DNA from 4 places in the Mesorhizobium ciceri biovar biserrulae genome. Region 3 is predicted to be linked to each of the others. Evidence: predicted binding sites of a transcription regulator. Region 3 holds the regulator's gene; each other region holds the start of a gene.
What was found. The regulator LexA, encoded in region 3, represses DNA repair genes until DNA is damaged. The targets are predictions, from matches to a motif close to TGTTCNNNNTGTGTTCNG.

Region 1: the regulator LexA is predicted to act here: its motif matches at 1,698-1,715, upstream of A4R29_RS26835 (helicase-related protein).
Region 2: the regulator LexA is predicted to act here: its motif matches at 1,985-2,002, upstream of A4R29_RS28850 (ImuA family protein).
Region 4: the regulator LexA is predicted to act here: its motif matches at 3,903-3,920, upstream of A4R29_RS00515 (DNA recombination protein RmuC).

The regions. Positions count from the first base shown of each region.
Region 1 is NZ_CP015064.1:5,684,258-5,691,901, forward strand. It holds gene A4R29_RS26825 (acetyl-CoA C-acetyltransferase) at 1-252, shown strand, start outside; gene phbB (acetoacetyl-CoA reductase) at 451-1,176, shown strand; gene A4R29_RS26835 (helicase-related protein) at 1,904-5,296, shown strand; gene A4R29_RS26840 (RNA-binding S4 domain-containing protein) at 5,313-5,699, shown strand; gene fdxA (ferredoxin FdxA) at 5,934-6,272, shown strand; gene A4R29_RS26850 (CarD family transcriptional regulator) at 6,640-7,221, shown strand; gene A4R29_RS26855 (hybrid sensor histidine kinase/response regulator) at 7,388-7,644, opposite strand, start outside.
Region 2 is NZ_CP015064.1:6,088,114-6,095,757, reverse strand. It holds gene A4R29_RS28855 (DUF6504 family protein) at 1-982, opposite strand, end outside; gene A4R29_RS28850 (ImuA family protein) at 924-1,961, opposite strand; gene A4R29_RS28845 (metallopeptidase family protein) at 2,144-2,566, shown strand; gene A4R29_RS28840 (DUF1737 domain-containing protein) at 2,754-2,960, opposite strand; gene A4R29_RS28835 (HpcH/HpaI aldolase/citrate lyase family protein) at 3,012-3,887, opposite strand; gene A4R29_RS28830 (DUF4153 domain-containing protein) at 4,228-5,766, shown strand; gene A4R29_RS28825 (response regulator transcription factor) at 5,770-6,462, shown strand; gene A4R29_RS28820 (ATP-binding protein) at 6,453-7,644, shown strand, end outside.
Region 3 is NZ_CP015064.1:2,948,397-2,956,040, reverse strand. It holds gene A4R29_RS13620 (AMP-binding protein) at 154-1,779, shown strand; gene kynA (tryptophan 2,3-dioxygenase) at 1,776-2,612, shown strand; gene kynU (kynureninase) at 2,690-3,937, shown strand; gene lexA (transcriptional repressor LexA) at 4,348-5,088, shown strand; gene A4R29_RS13600 (ComEC/Rec2 family competence protein) at 5,082-7,544, opposite strand.
Region 4 is NZ_CP015064.1:100,150-107,793, reverse strand. It holds gene A4R29_RS00530 (transglutaminase-like domain-containing protein) at 210-1,019, shown strand; gene A4R29_RS00525 (cation diffusion facilitator family transporter) at 1,147-2,112, shown strand; gene A4R29_RS00520 (GFA family protein) at 2,174-2,578, shown strand; gene A4R29_RS00515 (DNA recombination protein RmuC) at 2,599-3,870, opposite strand; gene def (peptide deformylase) at 3,974-4,504, shown strand; gene A4R29_RS00505 (plasmid stabilization protein) at 4,573-4,815, shown strand; gene fmt (methionyl-tRNA formyltransferase) at 4,932-5,885, shown strand; gene A4R29_RS00495 (GNAT family N-acetyltransferase) at 5,882-6,388, shown strand; gene truA (tRNA pseudouridine(38-40) synthase TruA) at 6,510-7,280, shown strand; gene A4R29_RS00485 (hypothetical protein) at 7,247-7,644, opposite strand, start outside.

The DNA of each region.
Region 1 (7,644 bases), 2.7 Mb from region 3:
CTCGACCTGGTCGAGGCCAACGAAGCCTTTGCGGCGCAGGCCTGCGCCGTCAACAAGGACATGGGCTGGGATCCCTCGATCGTCAACGTCAATGGCGGCGCCATCGCCATCGGCCATCCGATCGGTGCGTCCGGCGCTCGCGTCTTCAACACGCTGGTCTTCGAAATGCGCCGGCGCGGCGCCAAGAAGGGTCTCGCTACCCTGTGCATCGGCGGCGGCATGGGCGTCGCCATGTGTGTCGAAGCACTCTGAAGAAAGTCACTAAACGGGCGGCGTGCATGCATGTCGCCCAAAAGTGCGCAGCGGTTTTGGGAACACCGACATGCATAAAACCAAACATCTGAAGCGCATCGCCTGAACCTACTTCAGCGCGACGCGCTTTAGCCGCCCGTTCTGTATCCAGTGCCTGCCAAGCCCGACAACAGGGCGATATCAAAAAAGGGGAAATGCATGACCAAGGTAGCAATCGTCACAGGCGGATCGCGCGGCATCGGCGCGGCGATCTCGATCGCATTGAAGACCGTCGGCTATTCGGTTGCGGCGAACTATGCCGGCAATGACGCCGCAGCGGCGAAATTCAAGGCCGAGACCGGCATTCCGGTCTACAAATGGTCGGTCGCCGACTATGATGCCTGCGCCGCCGGCATCAAGCAGGTCGAGGCCGATCTCGGCCCGGTCTCGGTGCTGGTCAACAATGCCGGCATCACCCGCGACGCCATGTTCCACAAGATCACGCGCGAGCAGTGGAAAGAGGTCATCGACACCAACCTGTCCGGCGTCTTCAACATGACGCATCCGCTGTGGAGCGGGATGCGCGACCGCAAGTTCGGCCGCATCATCACCATCTCCTCGATCAACGGCCAGAAGGGCCAGGCCGGCCAGGTCAACTATTCCGCCGCCAAGGCCGGCGATATCGGTTTCAGCAAGGCTCTCGCCCAAGAGGGGGCGCGCGCCGGCATCACTGTCAACGTCATCTGTCCCGGCTATATCGCCACCGAGATGGTCAAGGCGATCGACGAGAAGGTGCTCAACGAGCGCATCATTCCGCAGATTCCTGTCGGCCGGCTCGGTGAGCCCGAGGAAATCGCGCGCTGCGTCGTCTTCCTCGCATCCGAAGATGCCGGCTTCATCACCGGCTCGACCATCACGGCCAATGGCGGCCAGTATTTCGCCTGACGACGGCGATGTAGGCGCAGAGATCGACGGGCCGGCGCGCCGGCCCGTTTTCGTTGGCGCTATGGTCCTTCGAAGTGACAGCACGGCTGCTGACCCAATCCGGCACGCAGAGGTTAACAGCGGCCCGGCCGGCCTGTGCGAAACCTGCTTCCAAGCCTGTGGATTCTCGGTGGATAAGCTGTTCACAACACAAGATATTGGGGTGAACAAAACGGGAAAATTCCGCTATCGCTGATTCGTCGCCGATTCGTTCCGGCTTTGAGCTGAACGTTAACGACGACAGCCTGAATCCCCTGCCAATTGCTTAACGCGGATTAAGAAAGATCAACAAGTTCATAGCCTTGGTCGAGGCATGCCAAGCCACTGTGATCGTTTATCGGCAAAGGTTAATGGCAATGCCCTCTTAGCACGAAACGGGCCAGTTCAGCGATTCAGCATGTGGTGCGTGTCGCGGCCGTGAAATCCACATATAGCCGTGAACAAAAGCTGAATCTGCAGGAGTCACTGATTCGTCGCCGATTCGTTCCAGACTCGTTCCATCCGTTAATCCGCATCTGATTGAGAGCTTGACAGAACCACCTTCTGGCTGCCGACGGAACATTCCGCTTTCGCTTCGCGCCCGAAATCCCTATGTGTCGCCTGTCATACGCGCCCATTTGAGGCACGCTCCCGACAACCAGAGGCCAGAAGCCTTATCTCCAGGTCCCGGAAGCCTTATTCTAGGTTGATGAACATCCAGCCCAAACACACTGAGCCGCTGATCCTGTCGGGCCGCGACGTGACCGCCGTGCTCGGGCCGACCAACACCGGCAAGACCCATCTCGCCATCGAGCGCATGGTGGCGCATGAGAGTGGAATCATCGGCCTGCCGCTCAGGCTTCTGGCGCGCGAGGTCTACGCCCGCGTCTGCGAAAAGGTCGGCGCCCACAAGGTTGCGCTGATTACCGGCGAGGAAAAGATCCAGCCACCGGGCGCCAAATATTCGGTCTGCACCGTCGAGGCCATGCCGCGCGAGACCGACGCCGCCTTCGTCGCCATCGACGAGGTGCAGCTCGCCGGCGACCTCGAGCGCGGCCACATTTTCACCGATCGCATCCTGCACCTGCGCGGCCGCCAGGAAACGCTGCTGCTGGGCGCCGCCACCATGCAAAGTATCCTGCAGCGCCTGCTGAGGGGTGTCTCGGTGGTGACGCGGCCGAGGCTGTCGCATCTTGCCTATGCCGGCTCCAAGAAGCTGACCCGCCTGCCGCGGCGCACGGCGATCGTCGCCTTTTCCGCCGACGAGGTCTACGCCATCGCCGAGTTGATCCGCCGCCAGCAGGGCGGTGCCGCCGTCGTGCTCGGCGCGCTCTCGCCGCGCACCCGCAACGCCCAGGTGGCGCTGTTCCAGTCCGGCGATGTCGACTACCTCATCGCCACCGATGCCATCGGCATGGGTCTCAACCTCGATCTCGACCACGTCGCCTTCGCCCAGAATCGCAAGTTCGACGGCTTCCAGTATCGCAATCTGACGGCGGCCGAGCTTGGCCAGATCGCCGGCCGCGCCGGCCGGCATCTGCGCGACGGCACGTTCGGTGTCACCGGCCAGGTCGACCCGCTGGACGAGGATCTGATCAAGAAGATCGAAGGCCACGACTTCGACCCGGTGAAGGTGCTGCAATGGCGCACCGCACATTTCGACTTTGCCAGCCTCGACGCGCTGAAGCGCTCGATCGAAACCAACGCCCCGGTCGAGGGACTGACACGGGCATTGCCTGCCGTCGATGCACAGGCGCTCGAGCATCTGTCGCGCGACGAGGACATCCGCGCACTCACCACCAATGCCAAGCGCGTGGCGCTGCTGTGGGAAGCCTGCGCGCTGCCCGACTACCGCAGGATCGCGCCGGCCCAACATGCCGATCTCATTGCCTCAATCTACACGGACCTCGCACGCCACGGCCATGTCGACGAGAATTACATGGCCGAGCAGGTGCGCCGCGCCGACACAACAGAGGGCGACATTGATACGCTCTCGCATCGCATTGCCCAGATCCGCACCTGGACATTCGTGTCGAACCGGCCCGGCTGGCTGGCCGATCAGGCACACTGGCAGGAAAAGACGCGCGAAATCGAAGACAGATTGTCGGATGCGCTGCATGAGCGGTTGACGAAACGCTTCGTAGACCGCAGGACTTCCGTCCTCATGCGGCGCCTTAGAGAAAATACCATGCCTGAAGCCGAAATTAGTTCTACCGGAACCGTCCTTGTCGAAGGCCACCATGTCGGCGAGCTGCAAGGGTTCCGCTTCACCGCCGACCAGACCGCCGGCGGCGAAGACGCCAAGGCGGTGCGCACCGCTGCCCAGAAGGCGCTGGCCGCCGAGTTCGAGGCGCGCGCCGAACGCTTCGGCGCCTCGGCCAATGGCGATATCGCGCTCGGGTCGGATGGCACGCTGCGCTGGATCGGTGCGCCGATCGGCACGCTTGTATCAGGCGAAGACGCGCTGAAGCCGCGGCTGGTGCTGCTGGCCGACGAACAGCTGACCGGCCCGGCGCGCGACAAGGTCGCCGCGCGTGCCGAGCGTTTCGTCAATTTCCAGATCGAGTCGCTGCTGAAGCCGCTGGTCGACTTGAAAAACGCCGACCAGATTTCCGGCATCGGCCGTGGCATCGCCTTCCAGCTGGTCGAGAATTTCGGCCTCATCAACCGCCGCGACATCGCCGAGGAGATGAAGTCGCTCGACCAGGAAGGCCGCGCAGCCCTTCGCCGGCTTGGCGTGCGCTTCGGCGCCTACCATGTCTTCGTGCCGGCGCTGATCAAGCCGGCGCCTGCCGGGCTGGTGACGCTGCTGTGGGCGCTGAAGAACGACGGCAAGGACAAGCCAGGTTTTGGCGACGTGGTCCATGCGCTCGCCTCGGGTCGCACCTCGGTGGTCATCGACCCGGCCTTCGACAAGACCTTCTACAAGCTTGCCGGCTACCGCAATCTCGGCCGTCGCGCCGTGCGCATCGACATCCTGGAACGGCTGGCGGATCTGATCCGCCCGGCGACCAACTGGAAGCCCGGCCTCGGCCAGCGCCCGGACGGCGCCTATGACGGCCAGTCCTTCATGGTGACGCCGCCGATGATGTCGATCCTCGGCGCCACCGCGGACGACATGGAAGAGATCCTCAAAGGTCTCGGCTACCGTGCCGAGCCGAAGCCGGCCGTCGAGGTCAAGGCGCGGCTCGAAGCACAGGACAATGCCGCGCGCGAAGCAGCGATGGCGAAGCTTGCGGCGGAAGAGGCTGCACGAGCCGAGCAGACCAAGGCGGCGGACGCCGCAGCAGAGGCAGCAGTCGAAGGGTCGGAGCCGGCATCGGACGCAGTGGCCGTTTCGGAAACGGCGACCGAAATGACCTCCGACGCCGCGGCGGAACCTGCTGCGCCTGCCGTGGGAGAACAGGCGGACGCTCCGGTCGAAACCGTGCAAGACGAAGCGCCTGTTGCCGAGGCTGCTGCTGAACCGGCACCGGTTGAACCGCAGGCAGAGGCTGAAGCTGCCGAGACTGAAGCCGCAGCGGCAGAAGAAGTTGCACCGGCCGAGCTGGTGTCAAATGCCGCGCCGGCAACGGACGCCGCGCCGGACGAACCCGTGACGGTGACTGAAGCAGCCACCGGGGAACCCGCCCCGGAAGCCGAAGCGCCAAAACCCATCCTGTTGTGGCGTCAGGGTCGTTTCGAACAGCGCCCGCGCAACCGCGACGACAACCGCAGGAACAATCGCCCACGCAACGGACAAGCGCGCGGCCGAAGCGATGCGCCTGCGGACGCCGGCGCACCGGCCGCCGCTGCACCCGGAGAGCGTCCGGCCCATGAAGGACGGCGCGATGGAGCCGGCAAGCCGCGCTTCGACCGCTCGAAGTTCAAACCCAAGCCGCAGGCCGAAGGCGAACAGCGACGTGACAGGCCGCAGGGCGAGCGTCCCGACCGCCGCGAAGGCCGTCCCGACTGGAAGGGTGGCAGGCCGGATGGCAAGGGTGGTCCGCAAGGCGGCAAACCCGCCTTCCAGCCGAAGCCGCGCGAGGAGCGTCCGGTGCGTTTCGATCCGGATTCGCCCTTCGCCAAGCTCGCCGCTCTGCGCGACCAGTTGAAGAAGTAGAACCCGGCTCGCTTCGATGGTTGCCGAAGGCCGCCAGCGCATCGACAAATGGCTGTTCTTCTCCCGCGTCGTGAAATCGCGCTCGCTGGCGGCAAAACTGGTCGTCGCCGGCCGGGTCCGCATCAATCGCGACAAAGCAGCGCAGGCCTCAGATCAGGTCAAGCCAGGCGACGTCCTGACCATCACGCTCGAGCGGCGCATCTTCATCTGGAAGGTCCTCGGCGCGGGTGCGCGACGCGGCCCGGCCGAGGAAGCCCGTACGCTCTACGAGGATATGTCGCCACCGCCCGCACCGAAGGGCGAAGCCCCTCCCGATGCAATTCCGGGGCTGCGCGAGGCCGGCAGCGGCCGCCCGACCAAGAAGGAACGTCGCCAGACCGACCGATTGCTCGGCGAAGATTGATGCCTGGCGTCCAAAAACAGGCGGCGCTTGCCAGGATAACCACGTGTTTGAAGCAAAACTGAACCCGGCAAACAGGAAGCCCTGCATGAGGTCGCCGGCCTCTGGGGCGCCGGCTGCCTGGAATTCCATTTCGAAACGCTGATGCCGACAGGAATGGCTGCCCTTGCAAGCAGCGGCCAAAGGCGTTACCTGACGGAAAAAGCCCAACAAAATGGGACGTCCCGGAGCCGACCGATGACCTATGTCGTGACCGACAATTGCATCAAATGCAAATACATGGACTGCATCGAGGTCTGTCCGGTCGATTGTTTCTACGAAGGCGAGAACATGCTCGTCATCCATCCCGACGAGTGCATCGACTGCGGTGTTTGCGAGCCGGAATGCCCGGCCGACGCGATCAAGCCCGACACCGAGCCCGGCCTCGACAAATGGCTGCAGGTCAATACCGAATACGCCGAGAAATGGCCCAACATCACCGCCAAGAAGGAACCGCCGGCAGACGCGAAATCCTTCGACGGCGAGGCCGGCAAGTTCGAGAAATACTTCTCCGCCGAGCCCGGCGAAGGCGATTGACAATACGGCCGCAGAGGCCGGTATTACGCAGGGTAAGAGGCACGTCACATTAACCGGCTTGACAGCCGGCGCCGGGTTGTGGCCTTCGCGTATGCAGCAAAACCTTGATTCTTCCGACTTTTTGTGTTACATCAGCGAAACATGCCGGTGACACAACGTCGATTTATGGCGCAGACGCCCCAAATCACTGAAAGGTGAAAATCCCATTCGGACCAGAGCGATCTGGGCCAGGCGGTCGCGATGTTGCGGTTTGCCGGTCCGGCTTTTCCGATGGGTTCATCTGTTGTGCGGCTAACGGTCGGTTTCTCCGATCGCGCGAGTTCGGGCCGGCAGGACGCCGGTACCACAACAAGGAGTTCAGTGCGCAATGGCAACGATCACCCCGCAGAAGAAGTCCACCGCTGCGCGTCACGGTTTCAAGACCGGCGAGTACATCGTCTACCCGGCGCATGGCGTCGGCCAGATCGTCTCGATCGACGAGCAGGAAGTTGCTGGACACAAGCTGGAACTGTTCGTCATCGACTTCTCGAAGGACAAGATGCGCCTGAAGGTGCCGGTCGCCAAGGCGACCTCCATCGGCATGCGCAAGCTGTCGGAAGAGGATTATGTCGAGCGCGCGCTGAAGGTCGTGCAGGGCCGCGCCCGCGTCAAGCGCACCATGTGGTCGCGCCGCGCCCAGGAATATGATGCGAAGATCAATTCGGGCGACCTGATCTCGATCTCGGAAGTCGTGCGTGACCTCTACCGCGCCGACAACCAGCCGGAGCAGTCCTATTCCGAGCGTCAGCTCTACGAGGCGGCGCTCGACCGCATGGCCCGCGAGATCGCGGCCGTCAACCGCATGTCGGAAACCGAAGCCGTGCGCCTGATCGAGGTCAACCTCAACAAGGGCCCTAAGCGTGGCGCCAAGGCCGACAATGAAGAGGCCGAGCAGGAAGAAGCTGCCTGATCTTTCTCACCTTTCGAGAAATCCTGCCAGAAACGATTGGAGGCTCCGGTTTGACCGGGGCCTCTTTTGCTTTCGGGCGGCAGCTTCGATGTTGGTAGGCCCTGCGCACCAGCGTGCTGCATCGCGGCTTGCCGGCGCGCCGAGCCGTCGAGCGCGCGTTTTCGTTTTAACGTGTGTCGCCACTTATCGCCTTGCCGCCAAAGCAGACCGCGGCAATGGTCTCGCGCAATTCCTCGTCGGCGATCGGCTTGTGCAGGATGCGGCTGCCGCTGGCGCTGATCTCCTTGAGGCGCGCCGGCGACGTATCGCCAGTAATGATGATGGTCGGGACAAGCCGGCCGATATGGGCGTGAAGCGCACGGATCGCGTCGGTGCCGGTGGTGTCATTCTCGAGACGGTAGTCTGCGATGATCAGGTCGACCG
Region 2 (7,644 bases), 3.1 Mb from region 3:
CGCCGTCGTCGGTCACCTCGCCGGCAAGATCGGCCTGCTGCATGTCGAAGGTGGCTGATGCCAACACCGAGAGCCGCACCAGATCGAAACCATAGCCGGCATCGATATCCTGTTCGAGCGCGGCCAGCCTTTCATGGAACAGTTTCTGGATCAGCATGGGTTCGCGCATCGGCCGCGAGGTACCGAGCGCGATGCGGCTGACGGCGCCGTCGACGCGAAAGAGCAGCAGCGCCAGCGTCCGGGCGCCCTCGCCGCGGCGCTCGAGGTCGGTCTTCAAGGTCGCCGCCAGCATGCCCACCAGCCGTTCGATGTCCTCGGTCAGGGTGACGGGTTCGGCGAGGTGGCGTTCGACCGAAAGCGGCGCGACGGGCAGGCGCGGCGACACCGCCTCGTCGAGCCGGCCAAGCGCCTGGTCGAGGCGCAGGAGCAGCAGGGCGCCGAAGCGGCGGGCGAGCGGCGCGCGCGGTGCCGCCATGACGGCGCCCGCCGTGCGCAGGCCCACACTTTCCAGGCTGGTGCGGGTCGAAGGTTCTATGCGCAGCGCGGCCAGCGGCAGGGGCGCCAGCAGCGCCTCCTCCTCGCCTGACACAATGATGCGGTCGCCGCAAAAGCGTGCCGCCGCCCAGGCAGCGCCCGGCGTCGCGGCAAGCCCGGCGCGGACATCGAAACCCTGATGGAAGAAGCGCGACAGGATGTCGTCCAGCATGGCGCGCTCGCCGCCGAACAGATGGGTGCAGCCGGTGACGTCGAGAAACAGGCCGTCTGCCCCGTCCAGCGCCACCAGCGGGGTGTAGCGGTCGCACCAGTCGGCGAGGCCTTCGAGCAGGCGGCGATCGGCTTCCGGATCGGCCTCGACGACGTCGATCGACGGATGCATGGCGCGCGCATCGGCGATGCCCATGTCGCGCTTCAGGTGCAGCGCCTCAGCCCGCTCGTCGAGGGCCGAGATGCGCTGTGCGTTGCGGTCGCGATGGCTGATCACGAGCGGCGGGTGAGAGGGGTGATCCGACGGCCGGGAACGCCAGGACCGCCCCAGACGCTGGCGCAGGATCCTTTCCGCCGCCAGATAGGGAAACCACAGGGACAGGATTCTTTGGCCGGTTTCTTTCCCCACCTGCTCCTTCGTCGCCCGCTCTTTCGTCGAATGCGCGTTCATCGGGGTTCCACTCCAGTGTGAATTGTCCAGGCAGGGCCGTGCGGCTCTTGCCGATGGTGAGGGTGAAGGCCGGGCGGCCGATCGAGCCGGCCAGCGGCCCGGCGATGGTGTCGCGCGGCACCGCCGGCGCCGAGGCGACGATGAGGCGGACGGGTGCCGCCGTCGGTTCGGGCCCAGCCGCCTGCCGCAGCAGGAACACCGGCCGGCCGGCCGCTTGCGCCCTTGCATGCAGCCGGCGTGTCGCGGTCAGGTCAAGCCGCTGCGGATTGCCGCGGATTTCCAGGATGACGGCGGCGAGCGCCGTCATCCGGGCCGCCTCCTCGGCGACCCACAGTGCATCGACGAGCCTTGGCGCCTCGGAAAACAGCAATTGCTCCGGCTCGATGCCGAACGAGGCGTGAAGCCCCCTGGCATAGGGAAAGCCGGCCTCGCGAAAAATCTCCGATGTGCCGATCCACAGCACCGGCAGCCCCGGCGTTTGCTTGAGGATCAGGCTGGTGAGCGACAAAGCGAAGCCGGCGACGGCCCCGGCATCGCGGGTTTCAAGCCCATGGATTTCGCTCAGGGCGGCCTTCGGCAGCCCGCCGCTCAGGGCGGCATCGAGGCGCCCAACGCCGATAGGCAGGAACGCATCCGGCAACGCCGCGGCAATGCCACGCCGGACGATTGTGAGATCAGTGTTGACGTCAGCATCAAAGGGTGCGGCTGCCGGCGCAGCCAAGCGCTCGGGCAGCGTTCCCTCGATTTTCGCGATCTGGCGGCGCAGGGCAAAAACAGTCTCCCGCGCCACGGCGGTCATCGCCATGACGGTCAGCTTCCATTCACAATTGTTCCTGTTATGTTCCTATAGATTCCAGAGCGCATCCCAAGAGTCAAGCAGAGTCATGGGGAATTTATTCCTCTCTGCAGGGATGGCGCAGGCGCATCGGCCCGTTCATTTGCCGATTCCGGTGCGAAAGCCTATATGCCGGGATCAAAGGACAAAGCATGGCCCGCATCTACAAGACCCGCACCTGGCACGACGAACTCTCGCCCTCGATGGACGAAATGGAGTTCCTGGCGCTGGAGGCGTACGCCCATCTGCCGGAGGATTTTCGCAAGCTGACCGGCGAGATCGTCATCCAGATCGCCGAATTCCCAACCGACGAAATCATGGACGATCTGTCGCTGGAAACGCCATTCGACCTGCTCGGCCTGTTCGAGGGACGCGGCATCGCCGAGCGCTGGAACCCGCAGACCGGCGAAGGCCCGAACCGCATCACGCTCTACCGCCGCGCCATCCTCGATTACTGGTCCGAGAACGAAGAGACGCTGGGCGACATCGTCACCCACGTGCTGATCCACGAGATCGGCCACCATTTCGGCCTGTCGGACGAAGATATGGAGAAGATCGAAGAGGCGGCGGAGTAGGGTGCGCTGATATTCAGGTGATGCCCGCCTGCAAATGATGGCTTCCTGCGCTTCCCCGCTCTACCGCGTCGCGGTAGAACTGTGCTCACGTACCCAAAAGTACGCTCCGCTCCGGTTCTCGGAAACCACCATTTTCGACTCGGCCTGACCTGAATCTCAACACACCCTGCGTCGGAGCTTTTCAAATCTACCAGTCACTCAGCTTGGTATCGGGCCCGTATTCCTGACCGTCGATATCCTTGACCACGGCCTGGCCGCAACGCATCGCTTTGGCCTTCTTGTCGTAGGCATAGGTCGGCGAGCCGAACAGATGCCAGCCCTTGTTCAGCGCCGCTGTCACCTTGTGGCAGAAGCTGGCATCGTCCGGAGCGGACAGAAAGCGGTAGAGTTTCATTGTTCAATTCCTGTCGTGAGTAGCTGTAGCCCGCTCGCATCCATCGAGCATTTATGACCCGATGGCGGCTGCCTTCGCCAGCAGTTTTTCGGCCTGCGCCAGGTGCAGCCGTTCGACCATCCTGCCGTTCAGCGCGATCACACCCTTGCCGGCATTCTCGGCGAGCGCGAAGGCTTCCTTCACCGAGCGTGCCTCGGCCACCGCTTCCGTGGACGGCACGAAGGCGCGGTTGGCGGCTTCGATCTGGGCCGGGTGGATGAGGCTCTTGCCGTCGAACCCCATGGCCGCGGCTTCCGCGCATTCATGGGCGAAGGCGTCGAGGTCGCGAAAATCGTTGGAGACGCCGTCGAGCATGTCGATGCCGCCGGCGCGTGCGGCCAGCACCATCTGCATCAGCCATGGCACGAGGTAGCGCCTGTCAGGCGTCGCCAGAATGCCGGTCTCCTTGACCAGATCATTCGTTCCGGCAACGAAACAATTGAGCCGCGAGGCCGGATCGCGGCCAAGTTCGGCGATGGCGCCGATGTTGAGCAGCGCCTTGGGCGTCTCGATCATCGCCCATAGTTTCACGCTGTCGGGGGTAAAATTGTCGTCAAGCACGTCGCCGGCCTCGAGCAGGTCGCGCGGCGTGTCGACCTTGGGCAGAAGGATGCCGTCGGGTTCGCAGCTTGCGGCCGCCAGCAGGTCGTCGGCGCCCCATTCGCCTGATATCGCATTGATGCGCACGATCATCTCGCAGCGTCTCTCGGAATGGCCGGCGAAAATGCCGGCCAGTTTTTCGCGGGCGGCGATCTTGTCGGCCGGAGCGACGGCGTCTTCCAGGTCGATGATGATGGCATCGCAGGCAAGCTGCGCGATCTTGGCCAAGGCCTTGTCGCTGGAGGCCGGGATGTAGAGCACGGAGCGGCGCGGGCGATAGGTTTCCATGGATGATCTATGCCGCTTGTGGTTGGTCGAGGCAAGTCGGGGCATGAAGCTACCAATCTCCCCCCTCGAGGGGGGAGATCGGCAGCGTTTACCCCTGCACGAAAACTGCACGGGCCTGCGGAAAACCTCCTCGGATCCGCCCTGCCGTTTCCCCGCCCGCTTGCGAGACAAGCGGCATGCACAAGCGAGCAAAGCCCCGTTGGTCCCTGCCTCACCGACTGCGTAGCGAGGGCTGGTGGCTGGCCGATCCGCCGCGCGCGTGTCCCGTCGCAACCCTCATTCCCTTTGTCCGCAGAAGCCCGCCAACGGTTCGGCTGGAAGCCATCAGGAAAGCCAGGTCATGACAGCGTTGTTCTCCGCCGCGCCGAGCTATTGCAGCCGTTTCGGTGTCGCCATCCTGCTGGCAGCGCTCGCGGATTTTCTGTTCTATGGCCAGCCCGCCGGGATCACGGTTTTCCTGTTCGCCCTGCTGATTGCCGCGGCGGTCGTGGCTGTGCACCCGGCCGCCTTCAACGACGGCCGGGTCTGGCTCAAGCCCATCGCCATGCTTGTCGCGCTGCTGCCGCTGGCTGAAAACGTCAGCACCCTGTCGGTCTCGATCGCGCTGGCGGCGCTGACCGTCTTCGCGCTTTCGTTGAGCGGCCGGCTGCGGCACAGCATCGCCCGCATTGCCGGGCAGATCGTGCTGTTCGGGCTGGCGGCGCCGTTCCGCTTCGTCATTGATTTCATCCGCTGGCGCAGGACGGCGCGGCGGTTCGGTGGGCGTCGCATCCGGCTGGCGGCGATCGCCGTCTGGGTGATGCCGCTGACGCTGGGCGCGGTCTTCCTGGCGCTGTTCGGTGCCGCCAATCCGGTCATCGACTATTGGCTGTCGCTGATCGATCTCGTGAGGCTGCTCGATCTTATCCAGCTGGCGCGGATTGCCTTCTGGCTGTTCGTGCTCGCCGCTGTCTGGGCTTTTCTGCGACCGCGCCTGCCGCGCCTGATTCGCCGCATCCCGCGCGCGTTGCCGGCGGTCAGCGCTCAAGCCGGCAAAACCGCCACCACCATCGAAGACATCCTGTTCGGCAAGGCCGCCATCCTGCGCGCCCTGATCGTCTTCAACATCCTGTTTGCGCTGCAGACGGCGCTCGACGCCGCCTATCTGTGGGGCGGGGCAGCGCTTCCCGATGGGCTGAGCTACGCCTCCTACGCGCATCGTGGCGCCTATCCCTTGATCGTCACGGCACTGCTTGCCGCCGGCTTCGTGCTGGCAGCGCTGCGACCCGGCAGCGAAACCTCGGCCGATCCGCTGATCCGCCGGCTGGTCTATGCCTGGGTGGCGCAGAACATCATGCTGGTCATCTCGTCGATCCTGCGGCTCGACCTCTATATCGGCATCTATGCATTGACCTACTGGCGCGTCGCCGCCTTTGTCTGGATGGGGCTGGTGGCAGCAGGCCTTGCCCTGATCATTGCCCGCATCGCGCTTAGAAAATCCAACGAATGGCTGCTGTCCGCCAATCTTCTGACGTTATCCCTGACGCTTTATGCCGGCTGTTTCATCAATTTCGCAGCAACGATCGCCAACTACAATGTCGACCATTCCCTCGAAATGACCGGCCAGGGCATTCCCCTAGACGCCTGGTATCTTCACTCGCTCGGTCCGGGCGCGTTTCCCGCGCTTGATCGCTTCCTCGAGCACCAGGGCAAGACGGCGGCCGCCGGCACTGTCCGCGAACTGGCCGGCGTGCGCGGCAGCGACGAAATCTGGTATCGAACTATCCAGCAGAACTGGCGGGCCTGGAGCTTTCGCGACTGGCGGCTGCTTCGATATCTCGACACCAAGGAGCCGTTCGTGATTCCCTCCGCTATCGAACCTTCCATGCCGGGCCGCTGATCCATGCCGCATCACATCCTCGTCGCCGACGATGACCCGCACATCCGCGAGGTGATCTGCTTTGCCTTGGAGAAGGCCGGCATGAAAACGACAGGGGTGGCCGACGGTGCCGCCGCCTTGCAGGCAATCGGCCGCCGGGCACCGGACCTCGTCGTGCTCGATATCGGCATGCCGGAAATGGACGGGCTGGAGGTCTGCCGGCGGCTGCGGCACATATCCGATGTGCCGGTGCTGTTCCTCTCTGCGCGCGACGAGGAGATCGACCGCATCCTCGGGCTCGAAATGGGCGGCGACGACTATGTGACGAAACCATTCAGCCCGCGCGAGCTGGTTGCCCGCGTCAACGTCATCCTGCGGCGCGCCCGCCCGGCGGTGCCCGAACCGGCCGACGACAGGCGGTTTTCGCATGGCAAACTGGCTCTGGCGCCGGCCAGCCATACCGCCAGCTTCGACGGCAAGCCGTTATCGTTGACAGGAATAGAGTTCTCGATCCTGAAGGGGTTCCTGGCGCGGCCGGCGCATGTGCTCGACCGCGACGCGGTGACGGCCAGCGCCTATGCCGCAAACATCCACGTCGCCGGCCGCACCGTCGACAGCCACATCCGCAACATCCGCGCCAAACTGGCAGCCGTGGGTTGCCCTGATGTCATCGAGACGGTGCATGGCGTCGGCTTCCGGCTTGGCCGATGCGGCTGACGGCCTCCAGCAAATGGATCGGCCGCAAATGGCGGCCACGGCTTGCCACGGTCGTCGTCGCCATCCTGATCATGGTGATGGCCTTGCCACTGGTCGGCCTGTTCTTCTTCCGCCTCTACGAGAACCAGCTGATCCGCCAGACCGAGGCGGAGCTGATCGCGCAAGGCGCTGCCATCGCCGCCATCTATGCGCGGGATGTACGTGACGCCGGCATCCCACCGGAAAAGCTCGGTGCGCCGATGCCGGAGCCAAGTGGGGATTCAAGCCGCAGCGTCAATCCGGACCCGCTCTACAGGCCAATCGAACCGCAGCTCGATCTTGCCTCGGATTATGTCCTGCCGACCCGGCCGGCGGCGATGCCGGCGATCGTCGATCCCGCCTTCGCGGTGATCGGCGCGCGCCTGTCCGGCATCCTCGACGCCACCCAGAAAACCACGTTGGCCGGCTTCCGGCTGCTCGACCCCCGGGGCGTCGTCATTGCCGGGCGCGGCGAGGTCGGCCAGTCGCTCAGTGCGGTCGAAGAGGTGCGCACAGCACTTGCCGGCCACTATGCCAGCGCGCTCAGGCTGCGCATTCCCGACCAGCCGACGCCACCGCTCTATTCGGTCAGCCGCGGCACCAAGGTGCGTGTCTTCGTCGCCCTGCCGGTCGCTGTCGACGGCCAGGTCGCCGGCGTCGTCTATGTGTCGCGGACGCCCAACAACATCATCAAGCATCTCTATGGCGAACGTGGCAAGGTGACGTTGGCGGCGATCGCCATTCTCGGCGGCACGCTGCTCATCGGTCTCATCTTCCTGCGCACCGTCAGCCGGCCGATCTATGCGCTGATCGACCGCACCGAGCGCATCGCCGCCGGCGACCGCACGGCGATCCGGCCGCTCGACCACCACGGCACGCGAGAGATGGCGGAGCTGTCCGCCGCCTTCCTCGACATGGCCGAGAAGCTTCAGGCGCGCTCGGACTCGGTCCAGACTTTCGCCACACATGTCTCGCATGAGCTCAAATCGCCGCTGACGGCGATCCAGGGCGCGGCCGAATTGCTGCGCGATTCCGGTGGCGCGATGGACGATGCGGAGCGGCGGCGTTTCTCCAACAATATCGTCACCGATGCGGGGCGGCTCAATCTGCTGGTGCGGCGCCTGCTCGACCTGGCACGCGCCGAAAACCTGGCGCCGAGCGGCG
Region 3 (7,644 bases):
GCCCTCACCTGCAGATGTTCACCCTTTCGGCGCGCATCTCCGAGCAGGCGTGATGGGCAGCACGAAGCCTCCTCAGAGCAGGACCTTAGGATCCACCACATCCAGCCAAGGCGCATTGCGCACTGGCCAGGCAGCAGACGGGAGAGCGGCGACATGCTTGGGCCTTCAGCGCATATCGACACGTTCACGCGCGATCACCTGCCGCCGCCGGAGCAATGGCCCGATATACTGCTCGACGGCTTCGACTATCCCGAACGCCTCAACGCCGGTGTCGAACTTACCGACCGGCTGGTCGAGAAGGGCCTCGGCGACCGCACAGCCCTGATCGGCAATGGCCGCCGCCGCACCTACAAGGAACTGTCGGACTGGACGAACAGGCTCGCCCACGCGCTGGTCGGGAATTATGGCGTCGAGCCCGGCAACCGGGTGCTGATCCGCTCGGCCAACAACCCCGCCATGGTCGCCTGCTGGCTGGCTGCCACCAAGGTCGGCGCCGTGGTCGTCAACACTATGCCTATGCTGCGCGCCGGCGAACTGGCCAAGATCGTCGACAAGGCGGAAATCACCGTCGCGCTCTGCGACACCAGGCTGATGGACGAGATGACCGCCTGCGCCAAGGACAGCGCCTTCCTCAAACAGGTCATAGGCTTCGACGGCACCGCCAACCATGATGCCGAGCTCGATCGTGCCGCTCTCGACAAGCCGGTGACATTCACCGCCGTCAACACCGGCCGCGACGACGTCGCGCTGCTCGGCTTCACCTCGGGCACGACAGGCGTGCCGAAGGCGACGATGCATTTCCACCGCGACCTCCTGATCATCGCCGACGCCTATGCCCGCGAAATCCTGGAGGTGACGCCGGACGACATCTTCGTCGGCTCGCCGCCGCTGGCCTTCACTTTCGGCCTTGGAGGGCTCGCTATTTTTCCCCTGCGCTTCGGTGCGGCGGCGACGCTGCTGGAGCAGGCGACGCCACCCAACATGATCCACATCATCGAGACCTACAAAGCCACGATCTCCTTCACCGCGCCGACTGCCTACCGCGCCATGCTGAAGGCCATGGATGAAGGTGCCGATTTGTCTTCGCTGCGGGTTGCCGTTTCAGCCGGCGAAACCTTGCCCGCTCCGGTTTTCGAAGAGTGGACGCAAAAGACCGGCAAGCCGATCCTCGACGGCATCGGCGCCACCGAAATGCTGCACATCTTCATCTCCAACCGCTTTGGCGACATGAAGCCCGCGTCGACCGGCAAGCCGGTCGGCGGCTACGAGGCGCGCATCGTCGACGACGAGATGCGCGAAGTACCGCGCGGCGCGACCGGCAGGCTGGCGGTGCGCGGCCCGACCGGCTGCCGCTACATGGCCGATATCAGGCAGAAGGACTACGTGCGCGACGGCTGGAACATCACCGGCGACACCTTCACGCAGGACGAGGACGGCTTCTTCCATTTCGCCGCGCGCTCCGACGATATGATCATCAGCGCCGGCTACAACATTGCCGGCCCCGAGGTCGAGGCCGCACTTCTGTCACATCCCGACGTCGCCGAATGCGCGGTGATCGGCGCCGAGGACGCCGAGCGCGGCCAGATCGTCGAGGCGCATGTCGTGCTGGTGCAGGGCGCGGCGCCTGACGCATTGACCACCAAGCGCCTGCAGGACCATGTCAAGGCGACGATCGCGCCCTACAAATACCCGCGATCGGTGAAATTCATTGCTGCTTTGCCCAAGACCCAGACCGGCAAGATCCAGCGCTTCCGGCTGCGCACGGAGAAAGTCAATTGAGCGAGCCCTACGATCCGGCGTCCGAAGGCGCACAGATGTCGTTCAACGAGCGCATGTCGTACAGCGACTATCTGCACCTGGAGAAAGTGCTGGAGGCGCAGACGCCGCTGTCGTCGGCGCATGACGAGATGCTGTTCATCATCCAGCACCAGACCTCGGAACTGTGGATGAAGCTCGCTTTGCACGAGATTGGCGCCGCGATCCGCTCGATCCGCGCCGACCGGCTCGAGCCGAGCTTCAAGATGCTGTCGCGAGTCGCGCGCATCTTCGAGCAGCTGAACAATGCCTGGGATGTGCTGCGGACGATGACGCCCAGCGAATATACCGAGTTTCGCGACGCGCTCGGCCAGTCCTCGGGTTTTCAGTCCTGGCAGTATCGCGCCATCGAGTTCATGGCCGGCAACCGCAACCTGGCCATGCTCGGCCCTCACAAGCATCGGCCTGACCTCAGCGGAAAGCTGGAAGCCATCCTGGCCGAGCCATCGCTCTACGACGAAGCGCTGCTGCTTTTGGCGCGCCACGGATTCGACATCGGTGCCGATGCCAGGCGCACGGACTGGCGTGAGACGCGAACCGAGAATGAAGAGGTCCTGGTCGCCTGGCAGGCTATCTACCGCGATCCGCAGCGCTACTGGATGTTCTACGAACTGGCCGAGAAGCTGGTCGACTTCGAGGATTATTTCCGCCGCTGGCGCTTCAACCACGTCACCACGGTGGAGCGAATCATCGGTCTGAAGCGCGGCACCGGCGGCACGTCGGGCGCTTCGTATCTGAAGAAAATGCTCGAGGTCGTGCTGTTTCCGGAGCTGTGGACGGTCCGCACCCGGCTCTGACATCATCGAAATGAGAACAGGCTCACTGAAGGGACGCTCTGTGGCGGAAACCCTTCGCGAACAACCGGGGACTGACCATGAGTGGAATTCCTGATCTCGCCGCAGTCGAAGCGATGGATGCCACGGATCCGCTGCGGGCCATGCGCGACCGTTTCATTCTGCCGGAGGGGGTGATCTATCTTGACGGCAATTCACTGGGGGCAGCATCTCATGCCGTTTTCGGCGAGCTGCAGCAGGCGGCGACGCAGGAATGGGCCCGAGATCTTATCCGAGCCTGGAACACGGCCGGATGGTTCGAGATGCCGATCGAACTCGGCGACCAGCTCGGACGCCTGATAGGAGCCGCGGTCGGCCAGACCGTTGTCTGCGACACGACATCGACCAACATCTACAAGGTGCTGCACGCAGCGATGGAGATGCGGCCCGGCCGGTCAGCCATCGTCGCCGAAGGTGACAGTTTTCCCACCGACCTGTACATCGCCGAAGGCGTGGCCTCGACCCGGGATGGCGTCCTGCTGCGCCTCGCGGGCGTCGACGCGCCGACCATCGAAGAGCTGATCGACGAAAACGTGGCGGTGGTGCTGGTCAACCACGTCAATTACAAATCGGGTGAACTGCGCGACATGGCGGCGCTGACGCGCAGGGCTCATACGGCCGGAGCGCTGATCGTCTGGGATCTCTGCCACACCGCCGGCGCCCTGCCCGTCGAGCTCGATCAGGCAAATGCCGATTTCGCTGTCGGCTGCACGTACAAGTACCTCAACGGCGGTCCGGGCGCGCCGGCCTTCATCTATGCCGCGCAGCGCCACCACGGCGATATCAGCCAGCCGCTCAGCGGCTGGTGGGGCCATGCGCGGCCCTTTGCCTTCGAACGGGGTTATGTTGCCGGCACCGGCATCCGCCGTTTTCTGTGCGGTACGCAACCGGTCCTGTCGATGCGGGCGCTCAAAGGCGCGCTTGCCATCTGGAGCGACGTCGACATGGCGGCATTGCGAAAGAAGAGCGTCGCGCAGACAGAACTGTTCATCCAGCTCGTCGAAGCCAAGTGCGGCGCCTACGGTCTCGCGCTGGAGACTACCCGCGACGCGACCAGGCGCGGCAGCCAGGTGTCGTTCCTTCACGTCCACGGCTATCAAATCATGCGGGCGCTGATCGAGCGCGGGGTGATCGGTGACTTCCGCGCACCGTCGACCATCCGTTTCGGCTTCACGCCGCTCTATGTCAGCTACAAGGATGTGTGGCTGGCGGTTGAGGTTCTGGAAGACATTCTGCGCACGGGTGCATGGAAGGACCAGCGTTTCGCCGTCAAGGAAGCCGTTACCTGACGCACCGATCCCGGCGATCCGCCGTCGCTGCCCTCACTGCCTGGCAAATAACGGAGAGCTGAATTTCCAGCCAAAATGCCCAACTGACGTTGGCGTTTTGGCTCCGTTTCGTTCACGGCCAACGAACGTCCCGAAGGTTGCAATCGCCCCTTGTCGAGGTCGATCGACAGATAATGCCAAGCTTTGGTAGAGGATAAGCCACAGGTCATTAACCATAACAATTTCAATGTGAGCAGGCGCATTGCCGAAGGTGGCGCCCGTCGATCGTAACCCGCTGGCAAGCGCCAAATAATTTCAGCAGCCTTAACAAATTCATTAAACTTTAAACGGTTGCAGAACACAACTGGAACAGATAGTGTTTGTTCTGGGTTTGTTTTTCGATTCTGGTTTCAGGGAACCTGGGGGCCGCCATGCTGACACGCAAGCAACATGAACTGCTGATGTTCATCCATGAACGCCTGAAGGAGAGCGGCATTCCGCCATCCTTCGACGAAATGAAGGAGGCGCTCGACCTTGCCTCCAAATCCGGGATTCATCGGCTGATCACGGCCCTTGAGGAGCGCGGCTTTATCCGCCGGCTGCCCAATCGGGCCCGCGCGCTGGAAGTGCTGCGGCTGCCGGACTCGATCGCGCCAGGCCTCAATGCGGCAAAGAAGTTTTCGCCAAGCGTCATCCAGGGCAGTCTTGGTCAGGGTGGTGCTCTTGGCCGGCAGATCAAGCCGGCGCCTTCGCGGATGCCTTCGCCCGGCAATGACGACGATGCGGTCTCTGCCGTTTCGATCCCGGTCATGGGTCGCATCGCCGCCGGCGTGCCGATCGATGCCATCCAGCATCAGACGCATTCGATTTCGGTGCCGCCGGACATGATCATGGGCGGCGCGCACTATGCGCTGGAGGTCAAGGGCGATTCGATGATCGAGGCCGGCATCTTCGACGGCGACACCGTTATCATCCGTAACGCCGACACGGCCAGCCCCGGCGAGATCATCGTGGCGCTGGTCGATGAAGAGGAAGCGACGCTGAAGCGGTTCCGCCGCAAGGGCGCCTCGATTGCCCTCGAAGCCGCCAATCCAGCCTATGAGACACGGATTTTCGGGCCGGACAGGGTCAAGGTGCAAGGCAAGCTCGTCGGCCTGATCCGTCGCTACTGAGACGGCTGTGGGTTGACCACTGGCTTCTCGGGTTTCTTGAAGGGTGCCAGCCCCCTCGCCTCGCGAGAGTATCTGCGTTGCGTGTGCCAGGGCCGATATGGGCTGTCCACCGCGAAGCTGATCGTCGCCGGCGTGGTCGCCGATTGGCGATCGAAGAAGACCGCGGCACTGCCTTTGCGAGCCAGTTGCCGCTTGGTGATGACGAGAACCAGCGGGTTGTGACAGGCGTCATAGGCGGTGGCGTCCTTGACGACGATCAGTTCGGCGAAGCCGCAGGCTTTCCAGGTGTCCTTGCGGTCCTCGACATAGGCAATGATCGCACCGGACATGTGCCTGGCCACGCAAACGCCTGAGGAGCAATAGAACGGCGATCCCGGCGGTAGCTCAACGGCATCCGCGACGTCGAATTGCCCATCGCTGTTGTCGAACACTTCCGGAACGACGATGGTTTCCGATGTCAGCGCGCGTTTCCAGTTGTCGACGGTGAATTCGTTCGGCCGTTGCCGGCTGACGGCAAGCTCACCGCCACCGATCGGCAACGCCACCAGCCGGGCGTCTTCTGAGATCAGCACATCGGGCGTGCGCGTATCCGAGACGGTCAGCAAGCCTGCCAACGCGAATGGCAGAGCCGCGAGCCGCAGCCATGTCGTCGCCATCGTCGCGATGACCAGGGCAATGGCCACCAGCAGGACCGACTGCTGCGAAATCAACCCGACCCCATCGACAGGCGAACGCTCGGAGATCCAGCCCGATATGGCGATCATCATCGTCAGGCCCTTGCCCATCAGGTAGAGAGCTGGCCAATCCAATCCGAAAGGCATCAGCAGCGCGCTGGCGACGGCCAGGAACATGACGACGGTGACGATCGGCATAACCGCGAGATTGGCGAACAGGCTGAGCGGCGACACACGCTGAAAATGCCAGATGGCAAACAGCGTCGTGGCGCTGCCGGCGATGATCGAGGTCATGGCCAGACCGATTGCCGCCAGCAGGAATTTTCGTGTCAGGAACCCGGGCAAGGATCGCTTCGGCGGCGGCGGTCTTGCTTTTCCCGCGCGGTGATCCGCCCAGCCGGCATAAGCGCCGACCAGAGCCGCGGTCGCGGCGAACGACATTTGAAAACTCGGGCCGACCACCTCATGCGGCGACACCACGATGACGGCGATCGCCGAGATCGCCAGATTGCGCATGGTGAGTGCTGCTCGATCGAACAGAACTGCAATCAGCATCACTGCCAGCATGATGAAGCTGCGCTCGGCGGCGACGACGATACCTGAGATGACGAGGTAGGCTGCGATCGAGAACAGTGCGGCGGCAGCGGCATACTTCTTGACCGGGCGACGCGCGGAAAAATCGGGAAACAAGGCGAAGGCGCCGCGCAGCAACCCCATGATGGTGCCGGCGACCAGAGCCATGTGCAGTCCCGAAATGGAGATGATGTGGTAGATGCCGGTACGTCGCATCGCCTCATTGATGTCATCGGGAATGCCGGCGCGCACGCCGACGATCAGCGCCGCGGCGATCTCGCCTTCGGCGCCGCCGACGCTCGCCCTGATATGGTCGGCAATGCCTTCACGGGCATTTTCCACGCTGGAGGAAATTCGGGCCGACAGCGGCATGTCGCCATCATCGCTGACGACAAGCTTGGGGTTGCCGAGAAAGAACCCGCTGCCGCCGATGCCGGCAAAATAGCTGTCGAAGGAGAAATCATAGCTGTCCGGCCGCACCGGCCCGGTCGGCGGCAAAAGCTTGGCATATCCAGTGATGAGGGAGCCTGCGGTCACGTCAGCCGGGATCTTGCGTGCCGAAAGCCGCACCCGTTCCGGCGCATAGCGCAGTTTCGGTCTTGCGGTCGATGTCACGTCGATGGTCAGCCGGATACGGCCAGTTTCCATCCGGTCGAGCGAGACGACGCGGCCGGTCACCTGCGTCGAGATTTCCGAGCCCAACATTTGTGTGCCCGCACGCCACGTCTCGACCTTGGCAGCAAGCAGTCCTAGGGCGCACAAAAGCGCCGCCATGAAACACAGATGGGTCTTTGGCCATGAGCGCGAGACCAGCGCACAGATCCCCGTCAAGATGACAACCGCGACAGGTCTCGCAAAGTCGGGTTCAGCCGTCAGCGAAAAATAGCCGATCGCTCCGATCGCAAGGCAGACCGGTACCAGCAGGAAGGCCACGCCCCGGTCGAGTTCCAGGCTCGCCGCCGTGTTCACGCTGTGGCGCAGGCGAGGCAGTGATATCAGGCCGATCTGCCGGCGCACGCGCACGATCCTGCCGGTTTCGGCAACAGGAACAGAGGCGGCGATACCCGTTTGCAAGGGCAGCTTGCCGTAATCCGGCACGAGGGGCGACGGCGGCGGCAATGAGGCTGGCAGAGGCGCAAACAGGGACCGTTCGCTGACGCCAATGGCAGCGTCCTCGCCCTGATCCGAGCCCCAGCCTCGTCCAGCCATCGGGTCTGCCCCTTGCGCCCTCGACACCCTATGCTACATGAACGCGCAAAGCGCGAAAGTCCGCGCGACCGCACCCCGCTTCAGATGGTTTCCGAGAGTT
Region 4 (7,644 bases), 2.8 Mb from region 3:
TTCTAGAGCAATTCACCGTTTCGCGGAAACAGTGAATTGCTCTAACTCTTTGTTTTGACGCAATTCCGGAGGGAAAACCGCTTCACACTTTTCCTGGAATTGCTCTAATTTGCTCGTAAACCATGGCGGTCCGTGCCATGGTCATTTTCGCACTGCAGCATCGACCCGAGCTTCGCCGGGTGATCGTCAGGCAGGCCGTCAGGACGACAATGCGAATCCACATCGGCTGCGAGATGAGCTTCGACTTTCCGCAGGAAACGCCGCTCATCGCGATGCTGAATGTGCACTATTCGCGGGCCTCCGATCTCGAGCGGCCGGATTTCCTGATCTCCAATCCACCGGTGCCGATCGAAAGCTATCGCGACAGTTTCGGCAATTGGTGCAACCGGCTTGTCGCGCCGCCCGGGCGCTTCACCTTCGGCACCGACGCGGTGATCCGCGACCCCGGCACCTTCGAGATGGGCGACCTGATGGCCTGGCAGCACGAGGTGCGCGACCTGCCGGCGGACACATTGCTGTTCCTGCTGCCCAGCCGTTTTTGCGAAAGCGACCTTCTGGCTGACGAGGCGTGGCGGCTGTTCGGCAACACGCCGCTGGGTATTCCGCGCGTGCAGGCGGTCTGCGACTTCGTCCACAGCCACATCGTCTTCAACTACGGCAATGCACGGCCGACGCGCACCGCGGCGGAAGCCTATCGTGAACAGAGCGGCGTGTGCCGCGACTACGCGCATCTCGCCGTCACCTTCTGCCGGGCACTCAACATCCCAACGCGCTATTGCACCGGCTACATCAGCGACATCGGTATGCCGAAGCCATGGGCAAGCATGGATTTCTGCGCCTGGATGGAAGTCTATCTCGGCGGCCGCTGGCATGTCTTCGACCCGCGCAACAATGCACCGCGCATCGGCCGCATCCTGATCGCCTCCGGCCGCGACGCCGCCGACGTGCCGCTGACCCATATTTTCGGCCCGGGAACGCTTGCCGGCTTCAAGGTGTGGACCAGCGAGATCATCGAGTAGTCGCCGTTTTCCATAGACCGATCTCTCATGGCCGCTGCCGTGGACGACCCGACATTCGCGCGGTGTGATGCCTGTGGAGCTTTAGCGGCCTGGCCGCTAGACTGCGCCTTGAACGGGGGCAAATGCCATGGCCGGGCACGGCGGCTCAAAAAAGGTGATCTACGCGGCGCTCGCCGGCAATCTCGCCATCGCGCTGACCAAGTTCGCCGCCGCCGCCTTTACCGGCAGTTCGGCGATGCTGTCGGAGGGCGTCCATTCGCTGGTCGATACCGGCAATGGCGGCCTGCTGCTCTACGGCATGCACCGCGCCGCTCGCCCGGCCGATCGCACGCATCCGCTCGGCCACGGCCGCGAACTCTACTTCTGGAGCTTCATCGTCGCGCTCCTCGTCTTCGCGCTGGGCGCCGGCGTGTCGTTCTACGAAGGCGTGGTCCATATCATGGCGCCGGAGCCGGTCGCCAACGCCAAGGTAAACTATATTGTTCTGGGCCTTTCCTTCCTGTTCGAAGGCAGTTCGTGGTGGGTGGCGCTGAAGGAGTTTCGCCGGCAGAAGGGCAGGCAAGGCTGGCTGCAGGCCGTGCAGTCGAGCAAGGATCCGAGCGTCTACACCGTGCTGTTCGAGGACAGTGCGGCACTTCTCGGCCTGATCGTCGCTTTCGCCGGCATATTGGCGGCGGAACTGCTGGAGATGCCGGAGCTCGACGGCGCCGCCTCTATCGGCATCGGGCTGATCCTTGGCGCGACCGCGATCTTCCTGGCCCGCGAAAGCAAGGGCCTGCTGATCGGCGAGCCGGCGTCGCCCGAGGTGCAGATGAAAGTGCTGGCGATCGCCCAGCAGGATCCGGCGGTGCAGCGGGCGAACGGCGTCCTGACCGTCCATATGGGGCCGACAGAGATCGTCGCCGGGCTCAGCATCGAGTTCGAGGACCATTTGACGGCGCCCGAGATCGAAGCTTGCGTCGAGCGCCTGGAGGCGCAGTTGAAGAAGGAAATGCCGGAGATCACACGGCTGTTCGTCAAGCCGCAGACGTCAGGCACCTGGGAGCAGCGGCGCAGGCTGATCGATTCCGCATCCGATCCTGCCCAGGACTAAAACCGTGCCATTGCCTCACGGCCTAGCGCCGCTAGATTGAAGGGGCTTTGGAGGAACGAAGATGAGAATAGACGGCGGCTGTCATTGTGGCGCCATCACCTACGAGGCGGAGGTCGATCCGGAAGAGACCACGATCTGCCACTGCACGGATTGCCAGCAACTGACCGGCACGGCTTTTCGCCTTACGGTTCCGGCGCCGGAAAGCAACTATCGCATCACCAAGGGCACGCCGAAAATCTACATCAAGATCGTGGCGAGCGGCGCCAAGCGCACCCAGGCCTTTTGCGCCGACTGCGGTTCGCATCTTTACGCCACGTCTGTCGGAGATGGTCCGAAGGTCTATGGAATTCGCGTGGGGACCGCGCGGCAGCGCCAGGATTTGATCCCGACACAGCAGAAATGGCACCGCTCGGCGCTGCACTGGCTGCCTGAATTTCAGGGCATGACCACGTTGGAGGAGCAGTAGCGCCGGTCCGGCACCGCGCCTCAATCGTCGCCTTCGACGACCCTCAGCCTGAGCTGCCCGGTTTTCGAATCGGCAACGCGCGCGCCGGTATCGACCTTGGCGGCGGGACCTCGTGACGCGGCGTCTACGGCGGCATCGCCGTCGGGCTGCGCGCCGAATTCCAGCGCCTCGATCTTCTGGCCGCGCTTGGTGACCTTCGACGTCGAAACCAGTATGTCGTCGATGTCCTTGGCCGACTGGCCGAAATGCACCTGCAGCTTGCGCACCCGCTCATCGACACGCGCAACATCCTCCATCAGCCGGATGACCTCGCCCTGGATCAGGTGCGCCTGTTCGCGCATGCGGGCATCCTTGAGGATCGCCTGGATGACCTGGATCGACAGCATCAGCAGCGACGGCGAGACGATGACGACGCGCGCACGGTGCGCCTTGTGCACGATCGCCTCGAAATTCTCGTGGATCTCGGCGAACACCGATTCCGACGGCACGAACATGAAGGCAGTGTCCTGCGTCTCGCCCTGGATCAGGTATTTGTCCGAGATATCGCGGACATGGATCTCGATGTCGCGGCGGAAGGCCTGCGAAGCTGCCTTCTGCAGATCGGCGCCATCGGCGGCGCGGATGGCGTTCCAGGCTTCCAGCGGAAATTTTGCATCGATGGCCAGCGACGGCGCGCCATTCGGCATCTTCACCAGGCAGTCGGGCCGGCTGCCGTTCGACAGCGTCGCCTGGAACTCATAGGCACCGTGCGGCAGGCCGTCGGCAACGATCGCCTCCATGCGCGACTGGCCGAACGCGCCGCGCGTCTGCTTGTTCGAGAGGATCGCCTGCAATTGCACGACCTGGCCGGCGAGCGACTGGATGTTGCCTTGCGCGACGTCGATGATCGCCAGCCGTTCCTGCAATTTGGCCAGGCTCTCATGCGTGGATTTGGTCTGCTCGGTCATGGTCTGGCCGAGCCGGCCGGTCATGGCGTCGAGGCGTTGGCCGATCGATTGCGTCAGTTCCGCCTGCCGTGCGCCGAACACTTCCGCAATGGCGCCCATGCGGCCCTGCATTTCGGCCTGGCTTTGCAGAATGCCGGCCATCCGCACTTCCGCATCGCGGGCATGATCGGCGGCTTCCGCGGCCGCCACGGCGCGCGCCTTGGCCGACCGCCACAACGCAATGACCAGCGCCACGAACAGGGCCAGAAACAGCAAAACGCCGAAGGCCAGCGCATGGCCGAGCGTGATCGTTGTGGCGCCAAGCCGGGCGACAGGCTCCGAAAGGATGGTGCTCAAATCATTCATGTGGACAGCATAGACGATTCGCCGCGATAGCATAGATCAAAACGTGAACGCGCCTGATGCCAACCGGTTGACGCGTTTCGCTGGAGGTCTTAGGTGGAACGCCATGCCGATCAAGCCGCTCATCATCCTTCCCGACCCCATCCTGCGCCAGGTTTCCAAGCCCGTAGAGCGTGTCGACGCGCCTTTGCGCAAATTAGCCGACGACATGCTGGCGACCATGTATGATGCGCCGGGCATCGGGCTGGCGGCAATCCAGATCGGCGAGCCGCTGCGCTTGCTGGTGATCGATCTCGCCAAGGAAGACGAGACGCCGGCGCCGCATGTCTTCATCAATCCGGAAATCCTGGAGAGCGCCGACGCGCGCTCCGTCTATGAGGAAGGCTGCCTGTCGATCCCGGATTATTACGCCGAGGTCGAACGCCCCGCCTCCGTGCGGGTCAAATATCTCGACCGCGACGGCAAATTGCAGGAGATAGAGGCCGAGGGGTTGATGGCGACCTGCCTGCAACACGAGATCGACCACCTCAATGGCGTCCTGTTCATCGATCACATCTCGAAGCTGAAGCGCGACATGGTGGTAAAGAAATTCAAGAAGCTCGCCAGGGACAAGGTGCCGGGCAAGCTCGCGGGATAAGGTACGGGAGTCCCCTCCAGGCCTATTGTCGGCAGGATTGCCACCAAATGGAGATGCCGACGGTCGACATGCTGATCAGGGACATTCCTGAGCCTTTGAAGCGCGAGATCGAACTGGCGGCGCGCGAGGTCGGCCAGAGCGTCTCGGACAAGGCCATCGGCCTTCTGCGCAAAGGCATAGTTGCGGAGAGGCCGGCCCGAGAGGAGTCGAGCCTCTCGGCGTGGGCTGCAATTCGCTCGGCTTTCGTATCTGAAAGCGCAATTGGCGATGAATACGCGGAAATCATGGAGAAGATCGAAGCGGAAAGATAGCGCGACGGTCGTCCCGCGACTTCGACGGCCTTGACCTGAAGCTCGTAAACCCGTTTGAAGCGGATGCCTGAGCCGGCACACTGCGCGAGCAAGAAGACAGGATACCGGAAGAAAAAATGCCCCTTCGCGTCATCTTCATGGGTACGCCGGAGTTTTCGGTGCCGACCTTGCGCGCGATCGCCGAGGCTGGCCATGAGATATCAGTCGTCTATACCCAGCCGCCGCGCGCTGCCGGACGACGCGGGCTGGAGCTGACGCCGTCGCCGGTGCAGCGCGAGGCGGAGCGACTGGGCATCGAGGTGCGGACGCCGGTTTCGCTCAAAGGCGAGGCCGAACAGGCCGCTTTTCGCGCCTTGCAGGCCGATGTGGCGGTGGTCGTCGCCTATGGCTTGCTGCTGCCGAAGGCGGTTCTGGAGGCAACCCGGCTCGGCTGCGTCAACGGCCATGCGTCGCTTCTGCCGCGCTGGCGCGGCGCCGCCCCCATCCAGCGCGCCATCATGGCCGGTGACCTGGAAAGCGGCATGATGGTGATGCGCATGGAAGAGGGCCTGGACACCGGTCCGGTCGGGCTGGTTGAAAAGTGCGCCATCGAACCCGATATGACAGCCGGCGATCTGCATGATCGGTTGATGAGTGTCGGTGCTGCCTTGATGGTGGAAGCGCTGGCGCGGTTGGAAGGGAACACCCTGACATTCACCACACAAGCTGTGGATGGGGTGACCTACGCCAAGAAAATCGATAAATCCGAGACTCGCGTGGACTGGACTCGCTCGGCAAGTGAGGTCCACAATCATATTCGTGGCCTGTCGCCCTTTCCAGGCGCCTGGTCGGAGATAGGAATTGGCGGCCGCCAGGAGCGGCTGAAACTGCTTCGCTCGACGCTGTCGCAAGGCCTGTCGCCTTCGGAAGATTTGGGCGAGTCGGGAGGAATTCTCGATGACCGGCTGACGGTCGCCTGCGGGGCAGGCGCGATCAGGCTGGTCGAAGTTCAACGGGCGGGCGGAAAGCCCGCTGCCGCGTCGGAATTCCTGCGCGGGGCCAAGATCGAAAAAGGACTGAAATTCTCATGAGCATGATGTCGATACGCGCGGCAACGCCGCGGGATCGCGAGGCCATCCGCCTCGTCGAGGAACACGCTTTCGGCCAGCAGGCGGAGGCCGGTCTGGTCGACGCGCTGGTGACCGGCGGCGACGCGGTTGCCGAGCTGGTTGCGGAAGAGGACGGCCAGGTGGTCGGCCATATCCTGTTTTCGCGGCTGTTCGTCCAGAATGGCGGCAAGACCTTCGCGGCCGTAGCGCTGGCGCCGCTGGCGGTGGAGCCCTCGTTCCATGGCAGCGGCATTGGCGGCGCGCTGATCCGCGAGGCGCATATTCGCCTCAAGGATGGTGGTGAGACGCTGGCCGTGGTGCTGGGCGACCCCACCTATTACGGGCGTTTCGGCTATAGCCACACGCGTGCCGAGAACTTCGAAAGCGAATACCAGGGCGAAGCGCTGCAGGCGCTGGCCTGGGGTGACGCGCCAGAAGCAGGCAGGCTGGTCTACGCCTCCGCCTTCACCGCTCTCGCCGCGTAGAACAGTCAGCCGTTTTCACGGAAACGGCGAACTGTTCTCCTCTTTGTTTTAACGCAATTCCGAACGGAAAACCGTTTCACACTTTTCCTGGAATTGCTCGAGGCGAGAGCTCTAGCCGCAAATGCCGCGTTTTCGCCTCGACATCGAATATGACGGCAGCCTGTTTGCCGGCTGGCAGCACCAGGCGGATCAGCCTTCGGTGCAGCAGGCGATCGAACAGGCGATCGAAAAATTCTGCGGCGAAGCGATCAGGCTGCGCGCCGCCGGCCGCACCGATGCCGGCGTGCATGCGACTGCGCAGGTGGCGCATGTCGACCTCGTCAAGGCGTGGCCGAGCGACAAGGTGCGCGATGCCGTCAACGCCCATCTGCAGGCGGCCGGGGCGTGCATCGCCATCCTGAAAGCGACGGTGGTCTCCGACAGTTTCGACGCCCGCTTCTCGGCCATTGGCCGCCACTATCTCTACCGCATCCTGAACCGCCGCGCGCCGGCCGCGCTCGACAAGGGCAAGGTGTGGTGGGTGCCGAAGCGGCTCGACGCCGGCGCCATGCACGAAGCGGCAAAGGTCCTGCTCGGACGGCATGACTTTACCACCTTCCGCTCGACCCAGTGCCAGGCCAACAGCCCGATCAGGACGCTGGAACGGCTCGATGTGAGCCGACAAGGCGACATGATCGAGGTCAGGGCTTCGGCGCGCTCGTTCCTGCACAACCAGGTGCGTTCGATGGTCGGCTCGCTCAAGCGTGTCGGCGACGGCGGCTGGAGCGCGGCCGACCTGAAAACAGCGCTCGAGGCGCGCGACCGCGCCGCCTGCGGCCAGGTGGCGCCGCCCGACGGGCTGTTTCTCACCGGTGTCGATTATCCGATCGAGACGAGCCCGGAAAGGCTCTGAACTCCGACATCGTCCGGGACGGTGATGCCGAGCAACGTCTGCAGGCCGAACAGCACCAGCAGCGACGCAATGAACATGCCGACGAAAACGGCCGTGCCGACCGCTGCGCCCCTGCCCATCGTGGCATTTGTCATGCGCCAGGTCAGCACCATAGAAAGGGCAAAGAGGAACAGCGACACAAGGCTCGAAACCTGGCTTGCGGACGACAGGAAAAGCCGGATCAGCGCCGAAGGCAGCATCAGCCAGGCGGTGATGGCCGAAGCCCAGTTGCTGGCAACGACGTAGTGGACGAAGCGGCCGCCTATGCCGGCGCGCGGCGCGATGAAAGCGAGCGCAACCAGCGGCAGCACCCAGGAGCCGATGT